DNA from 3 places in the Mesorhizobium sp. M5C.F.Ca.IN.020.29.1.1 genome. Region 1 is predicted to be linked to each of the others. Evidence: predicted binding sites of a transcription regulator. Region 1 holds the regulator's gene; each other region holds the start of a gene.
What was found. The regulator LexA, encoded in region 1, represses DNA repair genes until DNA is damaged. The targets are predictions, from matches to a motif close to TGTTCNNNNTGTGTTCNG.
Positions count from the first base shown of each region.

Region 2: EOA85_RS13950 (DUF3072 domain-containing protein) is a predicted target of LexA. The motif match lies at 1,422-1,439, and genes of this name have one in related genera.
Region 3: dinB (DNA polymerase IV) is a predicted target of LexA. The motif match lies at 1,581-1,598, and genes of this name have one in related genera.

Region 1 covers NZ_RZSW01000414.1:2,367-5,620, reverse strand. Annotated here, with positions in the region: partial or broken gene glp (gephyrin-like molybdotransferase Glp) at 1-917, shown strand, start outside; gene lexA (transcriptional repressor LexA) at 1,022-1,759, shown strand; gene EOA85_RS25765 (ComEC/Rec2 family competence protein) at 1,753-3,254, opposite strand, start outside.
Region 2 covers NZ_RZSW01000143.1:2,629-5,882, forward strand. Annotated here, with positions in the region: gene EOA85_RS13940 (TetR/AcrR family transcriptional regulator) at 1-388, shown strand, start outside; gene EOA85_RS38105 (hypothetical protein) at 882-1,154, shown strand; gene EOA85_RS13950 (DUF3072 domain-containing protein) at 1,173-1,388, opposite strand; gene EOA85_RS38965 (recombinase family protein) at 1,748-1,987, shown strand; gene EOA85_RS13960 (GntR family transcriptional regulator) at 2,685-3,254, opposite strand, start outside.
Region 3 covers NZ_RZSW01000134.1:178-3,431, forward strand. Annotated here, with positions in the region: gene EOA85_RS13405 (hypothetical protein) at 1-193, opposite strand, end outside; gene EOA85_RS13410 (hypothetical protein) at 411-779, shown strand; gene EOA85_RS13415 (GNAT family N-acetyltransferase) at 862-1,320, shown strand; gene dinB (DNA polymerase IV) at 1,656-2,897, shown strand; gene EOA85_RS13425 (FAD-dependent oxidoreductase) at 3,032-3,254, opposite strand, start outside.

The DNA.
Region 1 (3,254 bases):
GCGCGCCGCTTCCTGCAGGCGCCGACACCATCGTTATCCAGGAGAATGCCAGGGATCTCGGCGGCGGCAGCGTCGAAGTGACCGCGTCGACGGTTGAAGGCCGCAACATCCGCCGCCTCGGGCTCGATTTCTCGAAGGGCGACGTCCTGCTGGAGAGAGGCCGCCCGCTTGATCCGGCGGCATTGTCGCTGGCGGCATCGGCCAACCACCCGCAGGTCAGCGTGGTGAAACGGCCGCTGATCGCCATCATCGCCACCGGCGACGAATTGCTGCCGCCGGGCAGCGACCTTGGCCCCGACCAGATCATCTCGTCCAATGCCTATGGCGTCGCCGCCGCGGCCCGCTCGGTCGGCGCCAGCGCGCTCGATCTCGGCATCGCCCCCGACCGCAAGGAGGCGATCGCCACGCTGGTGAAACAAGCGGTCGACGCAGGCGCCGATGTCATTGTCACGCTGGGCGGCGCCTCGGTCGGCGACCATGACCTGGTCCATGACGTGCTGACCGGTGAAGGCATGACGCTCGATTTCTGGAAAATCGCCATGCGGCCCGGCAAGCCGTTGATGTTCGGGCGGCTGGGCGACATCCGCTGCATCGGCCTGCCTGGCAATCCGGTGGCGAGCCTGGTCTGCACGCAGCTCTTTCTGAAGCCGCTGCTTGCGCGGCTCGGCGGCCGCGCCTTCCGGCAGGACATTCGTCAGGCGCGGCTCGGCGCCGCCATGCCGGCCAACGATCTCAGGCAGGATTATGTACGCGCGGTGGTGAAGGAAGAAGCCGGCACGCCACTGGCGACCCCGTTCGGCGTCCAGGATTCCTCGATGCTCAAAATGCTGGCCGACGCCAACGGGCTGATCGTGCGCGAGCCATTCGCTCCCCCAGCCGCGACGGGCGCCGCGTGCAGCGTACTGATGCTACGCTGAACAAAACGTCAACACATTCATTAAACTTTAAACGGTTGCGGAACACAACTGGAACAGATAGTGTTTGTTCTGGGTTTGTTTTTCTGATTCTGTTGGGGGTCACGATGCTGACACGCAAACAACATGAACTGCTGATGTTCATCCACGAGCGGCTGAAGGAAAGCGGCATTCCGCCCTCGTTCGACGAGATGAAGGAAGCGCTCGACCTCGCCTCGAAGTCGGGGATCCATCGGCTGATCACGGCGCTGGAGGAGCGCGGTTTTATTCGCCGCCTGCCCAACCGGGCCCGCGCGCTGGAGGTGCTGCGCCTGCCCGATTCGATCGCGCCCGGCCTCAATGCGGCGCGCAAATTCTCGCCAAGCGTCATTCAGGGCAGCCTTGGGCAGGGCAGCCTCGGACGACAGATCAAACCGGCGCCTTCGCGCCTGCCCGCGGCCGGCAATGACGACGACGTCGTTGCCACCATCTCCATACCGGTGATGGGCCGCATCGCTGCCGGTGTGCCGATCGACGCCATCCAGCACCAGACGCATTCGATCTCGGTACCACCGGACATGATCACCGGCGGCACGCACTACGCGCTGGAGGTCAAGGGTGATTCGATGATTGAGGCCGGCATTTTCGACGGCGACACGGTCATCATCCGCAACGCCGACACCGCCCAGCCTGGCGAGATCATCGTTGCGTTGGTCGACGAGGAGGAAGCGACGCTGAAGCGGTTCCGCCGCAAGGGCGCCTCGATTGCACTGGAAGCCGCCAATCCGGCCTATGAGACGCGCATCTTCGGGCCGGACCGGGTCAAGGTGCAAGGCAAGCTCGTCGGACTGATCCGGCGTTACTGAGCGGCAGGCTTCTTGGGTTTCTCGGCCCTGCGGTATGGCGGCAAGCCCCTCGCCTCGCGCGAAAATCTCCGCTGCTCGTGCCAGGGCCTATATGGCTGTCTGACGGCAAAACGGATTTCTGCGCGCGTCGTCGCTGATAGCGGATCGAAGAAGACGGCGGCACTGCCCACGCGAGCGAGCTGCCGTTTGGTGACGACGAGAACCAGCGGATTGCGGCAGGGATTATAATAGGCTGTGGCATCGTCGATGACGATCAAATCGGCAAAGGCACAGGCTGGCCGTGCGGTTTTGCGGTCGTCGGCGAGTGCGATGATCGCGCCGGACGGGTGCCGGGCGAGGCACAGGCCGGCAGTGCAGTAGAAGGGCGCTCCAGGCGGCAGGTCGGCCGGGTCGGCGATGTCGAACCGCACGTCTCCTTTTTCGAATGTCTCCGGCTCGACAATGGTCGCTGAAACCAGCGCATGTTTCCAGTTGTCGGTGGTGAATTCGTTCGAACGCACCCGGTTGACGGCAAGTTCGCCGCCGCCGATCGGCAGCGCCACCAGATGCGCATCTTCCGAAATCAGCACATCGGGGGCGCGCGTGTCGGAAATCGTCAGCAGGCCGGCGAGCGCAAAGGGAAGTGCCGCAAGCCGCAACCATGTCGTCGCCATCGTAGCGATGACCAGGGCGACCGTCACCAGCAGAACCGACTGCAACGAGATCAGCCCGACTGCATCGACCGGCGACCGCTCGGAAATCCATCCCGATATTGCGATCATGGCCGTCAGTCCCTTGCCCATCATGTAGAGGAAAGGTCCGTCGAAGCCGAAAGGCATTGCCAGAGCGCTGAGGACGGCCAGGAACATGACGACCGTGACGATTGGCATGACCGCCAGATTGGCGAACAGGCTAAGCGGCGATACGCGCTGGAAGTGCCAGATGGCGAAGAGCGCGGTGGCGCTGCCGGCAATGATGGAGGTCATTGCGATGGTACCTGTCCCAGCGGCGAGTTTTCGCGTGACGAAAGCGACCGGCGACCGTCGCTGTGGCGGCGCCGTGGCCCTGTCGGCACGATAGTCGGACCAGCCGGCATAGGCGCCCACGAGAGCAGCAGTCGCGGCGAAGGACATCTGGAAGCTTGGGCCGACCACCTCGTGCGGCGACACGACGATGACGGCGATGGCAGAAATCGTCAGATTGCGCATGGTAAGTGCCGCTCGGTCGAACAGCACGGCGACAAGCATTACCGCCAGCATGATGAAGCTGCGTTCAGCCGCGACCACGATACCGGAAAAAATGAGATAGGCAGCGATGGAAAGGAGTGCGGCAGCAGCCGCATATTTCTTGACCGGCCGGCGTGACGAAAAATCGGGAAACAGCGCAAAGGCGCCGCGCAGCAATCCCATAATCGTGCCGGCGACAAGCGCCATGTGCAGGCCGGAAATCGAGATGATGTGGTAGATGCCGGTGCGCCGCATCGATTCGTTTATCTCTTCGGGAATGCCGGCACGCA
Region 2 (3,254 bases), on a different contig from region 1:
CACCGCCTATTCGTTCGAGCTCGACCCCCCGCCGAGGCCAGATAGATGGATCGGCATTGAGAACCCGCAGGAGCGCCATCGGACGGCGCTCAAGCAGCTCTACGGTTACTACCGCCGCAAGCGTCAACTCCTCGCCAACCTTTACCGCGACGCCGAGATGCCAGTGGTGGCTGCTGCGCTGGAGCGGAGGCGTACGCTTCTCCAGCGAGCAGCGGAGATACTGCATGCCGGCTGGAAGGTAAGTCCAGCCCGGCTCCGATTCTTCAGCGCAACCCTCGCCCACACCCTCGAGTTCTCGACCTGGTTGTCGTTCGCCGAGGGACAAGGCCTGTCCGATGCTGAAGCCGTTGAGCTTGCCGTCAGTCTCGTGACATCATCAGCGCGCTGAATATTACAGTTCGTGCGCGTATCGGGCCGCACCTGTTCGCGTCGTGATGACGGCGTAGCCCGTCCGCTTCTGGGCTCATTTCCTATCTTTCGACCACTCAGGGTCGAAAGGCCCCTACCCTCCTTGGAGACGGTGGCTGAATGGGAGACGGGACATCGGAGATGCAGGCGCGTCGGCCAGGACCTTTCCATAAGCCTCATTGCAAGATCGGCAAGGTTGCCCGCGATCCCCTGCTTTCGGTCAAAGGTTTTTGGGACATCGGAGTGCGAGACGCGACGGCAATCTGGATCGTCCATTATGTCGGTCGCGAGATCCGGGCGCTCGACTATTGCGAGGCGGTACGTCAGCCGCTGGCAGCGCATTTGGAGTGGCTTCGCACCAAGGGTTACGGCGGCGCCGAATGTTTCCTACCGCATGATGCTTCCCATGAAACGCCGTCACCGCGATCCGATTCGAGGACCACATCCGCTCCGCCGGCTTTGACGTCACGACGGTGCCAAACCAGGGCAAAGGCGCGGCCCTGAAGCGTTTCGAGGCAGGCCGCCGGCTGTTCCCGGCCTTCTGGTTCAACGAAGCGACGTGTTCGCCGGGTTTGGACGCCTTGAGATGGTACGAGAAGTACGACGAGGCGCGCAACATTGGTCTCGGACCGGAGCATCACTGGTCGAGCCACGGCGCCGACGCATTCGGCCTGATCAGCGTGGCTTATGGGGAGCCGAGAAAGCAGCCAGTGTACGTGACGCCAGATCTGCGCTGGGTTGTGTGAGGCGCTCGTGCCGGTGGGCTAGAGCTTCAGCTTTGCCCTTAATGCGTCGATGCGCTTGGAAGCCTCTGCCTTGCTGAGGCTCTCTTCAAAGTTTTCCTCATCCTCCGCCTGCTCACATAGGGTTTTCAGGTACGATGCTTGCGACGGGGTCATCGGATCCTCGCCGCTCACCCATTCATCGGGATCTTTGTCGACATTGGCCGAGGCATCAGTTTTGGCGCGCGGGTCTTCCATGGCAATCTCCTATCGTGGCAGGAGGAATGCCTTTGATCTCTTTTTGTTCCTTGGCGGACTTGGCTTTTTGACCGTTGTGAGCACACTGCAAATGGTGGTTTGCATTTTGCACACGCTAGGAATTTGAACCATGTCGAGCGCGGTCGCCTACTATCGGTCTCAACACAAAGGCAGGGTCGGTCTGGCCTCGGCATCGGGGCGCAACGCGCTGCGGTTGCCCGCTTCGCCGAAACCGGGGATTGCAATCGTCCTTGAGTTCACCGAGATCGAGACAGGAAAGGGAGCAGACGCGCTCGATCGGCGCCCACAACTGACAGCCACCCTCGCCCTCGCCCGCCAGGCCAAATGCCCCGGTCGTCGTGGCAAAGCTCGATCGCCTCTCCCGAGACCTCGCCTTCATTGCCGGCCGTGCAGCGGGTTCCGTTCATGTCGCCGAGCTCGGCGCCGATGCCGATCCCATCATGCTGCACCTTTACGCGGCACTGGCAGAGAAGGAGCGCCGGCTGATCTCGGAGCGCACAAGAGCCGCCCTCGCTTCGCGCAAAACGACAGGCATCAAGTTCGGCCAAGCCGACCAACACCGCCGAAGCTGCGGCTAAGGGCCGGAAGATACCGATTGCTGAAGATGATCGATTTGCCCAGACGATGCTGCCAATCATCGCCTTGATTCAGCGCCGTTCGGACAGCACGCAATGGCCAATGGCAGGTGTCGAATTGCGAAACATCTTAGCGCGGTCAACGAACATCTTTTGAACGTTGGATTTGTTTTTATAGGCGGGAAGTTCACAAACGCTCCGCGGGGGGATGTCTTCGGAAAAGAAGACGGACCACGACCCGCGCTCGGCGGACGGGCCGGTGCAACTGCCTGTCGAGCATCCCTGCCCGGCAGGCCAAGCGGGGCTATCAGCCCGGCGAAGGACGACGCGGCCGGGATCGCCAGCCGGGCGGTCAGCGCCAGCGTCACCGGTTCCGCCGATCCGTCTCTCGTTAAGGGTGGGTGAGCTGATCTTCGTAGCGATCTGCTTTGTTTCTGTCGCGGGTTGCCTGGCATACAGGCCGCTTTAGGGTTGCTGCTTTAAGCTCGGATCGGCCGCGTTGCCCGACCGGCTCCTTGTGCGGGAGGGACTCTATGGCCCAGCAGGAGCAGTCGCAGCTGGAGGGCCGCGCCGCGGAACTCTACGAGCGCTACCGTTATTGCCGCAGGAACGACGAAGCAGTCGTCATGGACCAAAGCTATGCCTTGCTCAATCACGGCCAGCATGGTGCGGACTCGGGCGAAGAGTTTGACAGCGGAGGTCAGCGCAAGATGTCCGCCAGGCTCTCGGGCTTCTTCTCGCCAAGCGACAGATCGAGGCCCGACAGAAGGTCGATGAGATGACCTCGCATCAGGTCGGACGCGTCTTTCACGTCGTGCTTTTCGATGGCATCGACTAGGGCGTGATGGGCGTGGCTTTCGCAGGTGGTGTCGCGCCGGCGCCAGTAGAGCGCGATGATCAGGGATGAGCGCGAAAGAAGGTCCTTGACGAAGCCGGTTAAGATCGAATGGCCGGCGATTTCGGCGATGCCGACATGGAATTTTGCCGACAGCATGATGGCGTCGCTGTCGCGGCCGGCATGCAGGGCCTCGTGCTCTTTTTCGAGATGAAGCCGCAGTTGCGCGATCTCGGCCGGCTTTGCCACTTCGGCGGCAAGCGCCGCGACCTTGGGCTCGATCAGCGCCCGCGCTTCGAACACTTCGCGCGCTTCCTGCTTGGTCGGCTGGGCGACGAACGCGCCGCGGTTCGGCTCGAGCCGAGCCAAGCGGTCATGCGAAAGCGCCTGCAGCGCCGCGCGTATCACCGCGCGGCTCACCGAATAAATCGAGGC
Region 3 (3,254 bases), on a different contig from region 1:
CGCCCGGCAGGCCATCGGCGCGGCAGGCCGAGCAAATGAGGCGCCCCGAAAGGGACGCCAGCGGCGTCTGCGCAGTTACCCCGAAGCGCCTGAGCTCAGCCGGCTTCCACCATCTGTTGCGGCCGCAATCGATACACTCGACCGCAATCGAGACAACCTCGGTGAGCGTCGCTTCCTTGCCCGGCAATGCCATTGTTCCTGATGCCTCATGTTCCTGTTTTGTTCGCAACATTATGGGTTTTTTCCGAAGAGTCGAGTCGGATCTGCCCAACCCTGCGTAAAAGTTTAACTTGCGCATATTTTTGAGTTATGCTTGTGTACGATATACCGATGATTAGTTAGCGCCGTGGACGTACGCATGGGCGGCAAGACCGGGCACCCGTCGCGGCCGCTCAGCCAAGGGAACCAGGATGGACGCCCTCTCCGCTCAATTCGCCCGTGATTGCGGCTATACCGGCGACAGCCCGGCCATGCTGGCAGCCTTCGCCGCCATCCGCCTCGACGGCATAGGCAAGGCCCGCCTGGGCCATGACCAGCGCAAGGCGGTGGTCGACCGGCTGAAGCACGGCGAGGCCTTGTTCCTGGCGGCGATCCGCCCGGCGCAGTCGGCCGAGGAGGCGCTCGAGGACGCCGCCCGCTTCATTGCGCTGTTCCGCAACATGCCGCGCTGGCGCCAGGAAAGACGCGGCGCCGATCTCGCCCGCGCCAGGCAGCAGCGGCTCCTGGCGCGCTTCTTCCGCCGCTATGGCCACCGCCTCTGGGCACGGCAGGCCGCGTAAGCCGGAGGTCGTCGACGCCATCGGCCGCGAATGGCTGGACCGCACTTGCCGTCGCCAAGCCCGCGCCGTATGTCGTCCCTCGATGAGCGAAATTGATTTCCGTCGCGCGCAAGCGCCCGATCTGCCGGCGATTGTCGCATTGCTAGCCGACGATGCGCTTGGCGCTGGTCGGGAAGACGCGTCGACGCCGCTCGCCCCCTCCTATCTCGATGCCTTCAGGGCAATCGATGCCGATCCCAACCAGTTGCTGGCGGTGGCCGTCGAAGCCGGGCAAGTGGTTGGAACCCTGCAGCTCAGCTTCATTCCGGGCATTTCGAGGAAAGGCGCCTGGCGCGGGCAAATCGAAGGCGTTCGCGTTGCCCGGCACCGCCGGTCCGGCGGCGTCGGCAAACGCATGATCGAATGGGCGGTTGAAGAGTGCCGCTCGCGCAACTGCAGCTTCGTTCAGCTCACGACCGACAAGAGTCGACAAGAGGCGCACGCTTTCTACGAGCGCCTCGGTTTCATCGCCAGCCATCTCGGCTACAAGATGGGGTTGTAGCGCTCGATCGGCTGATTGCCGAGTCGGCGCCGCCCCTCATCCGCCTGCCGGCACCTTCTCCCCGCATGGTGACGGGGCGAAGGGGGCTGTCCGCAACATCGCCAGTTCCTGCAACGTTGGTGATTAGCGAAACCATCGACAAGAGCGTCCTTCTCCCGTCCCTACAGGGAGACGTGCCTAGCAGGGCGATGAGGGCCAGCGCAAACCTGAAGCGATTGTCTTGCACCTGCCGTCCACGCTCCTTGACAATCCACGTACAATGTTCTCTCTATGTTCCAAACCAAACCACCCTCGAGACAATGCGGCGTTCGAACCTCCGCGGGCGAACGGGCCGGATGGAAGCCAACATCCTCCACGCTGATCTGGACGCCTTTTATGCCTCGGTCGAACAATTGCTCGACCCGGCCCTGCGCGGCAAGCCGATCGCCGTCGGCGGCGGCGTCGTGCTGGCCGCGTCCTACGAGGCCAAGGCCTTCGGCGTACGTGGCGGCATGCCGGGGCGGCGGGCGCGGGAACTGTGCCCCGGTCTGATTTTCGTGGGCGGTCATTTCAAGGACTACCAGCGGCTCGGCGACGCGGCCATCAAAGTGCTTGGCGATTTCACGCCGGTGGTCGAGCGGATTTCCATCGACGAGGCCTTCGCAGACGTCACCGGCTGCACCCGTCTGTTCGGCCCGCCGGCCGAGATTGCCACAACCATCCGCCGCCGCGTGCGCGCCGAACTCGGCCTGCCGATCTCGGTTGGCGTGGCGCGCACCAAGCATCTGGCCAAGATCGCCTCGCAAGTGGCCAAGCCCGACGGGCTGGTGGTGGTCGATCCGCGCCACGAGCTCGAGTTCCTGCACGATCTGCCGGTTGAGCTGATGTGGGGCGTCGGTCCGGTCACTAGGGAGCGGCTGGCCGGCATCGGCGTCAACACCATCGGCGAGCTGGCGAAGACCAACGGTGGGTCGCTGGAGCGCCTGCTCGGCCCGGCGGCGGGCGCAAAGCTCAACGCGCTGGCCTGGAACCGCGATCCGCGCAAGCTCGAGACGCAGCGCCGGGCGCGATCGGCCGGCGCGCAGTCGGCGCTCGGCAGGAGACCGGCCGAGGAGGAAGTCTTCGTGCCGACCCTGCTGCATCTGGCCGACAGGGTCGCCACCAGGCTGCGGGCGAAATCGCGGCCCGGCCGTACGGTGACGGTCCGTGTCCGCTTCGCCGACCTGCGCTCGGTGACGCGCTCGATCACGCTCGATCAGCCGATTTCGGCAACCGCGATGCTGGCCGAGGTCGCCGAGGCGCTGGTGCGCAAGGTGCTTGTCGATCATCCGCACGAAAAGACCATTTCGCTGCTGGCGATCGCCGTCTCGCATCTGGAAAAGCAACCGGGCCTACAGCTGGAACTGCCGCTCGGCCTCGATGACGATCGCCACCGCCCCGGCACAAGGAAGGGCGTGGCGCGCTGGACGGCCGACCGCGCCGTCGATAAGATCCGCGACCGCTTCGGCTGGGAGGCGGTCGGCTATGCCTCGGTCGCGCTCGGACTGTCGCGGTCGATTCCCGATGCCTTTCGCGAGCTGGCCGAAAAGGAGTTGTGAGCCGGTTTGGCCGGACCGATGCGATGCAGAAATTCCACTTCGCGCCCTCTTGAGCGTTCGCCATTGGCGCCGCGCAGGACCACTTGAGCGCAAGCGTCCCAGTCAGGCGAGGCGAATATTCGTCTCGAAGAGGGCTAGTCAAGCGAAGCCAGGGGCGACACGGCCGGTCCGTTCAAAGCCGTGCCGTCGATAGCAAAATGCGAGCCGTGGCAGGGGCAGTCCCAGCAGCGCTCGAGGGAATTCCAATGGACATGGCAGCCGATATGCGTGCATGCGGCCGAGCGCTTGTAGAGCGTGCCGTCGTCATCGCGAAACGCGGCGATTTTGGTGAGCCCTTCGCGGACGATGGCACCTTCT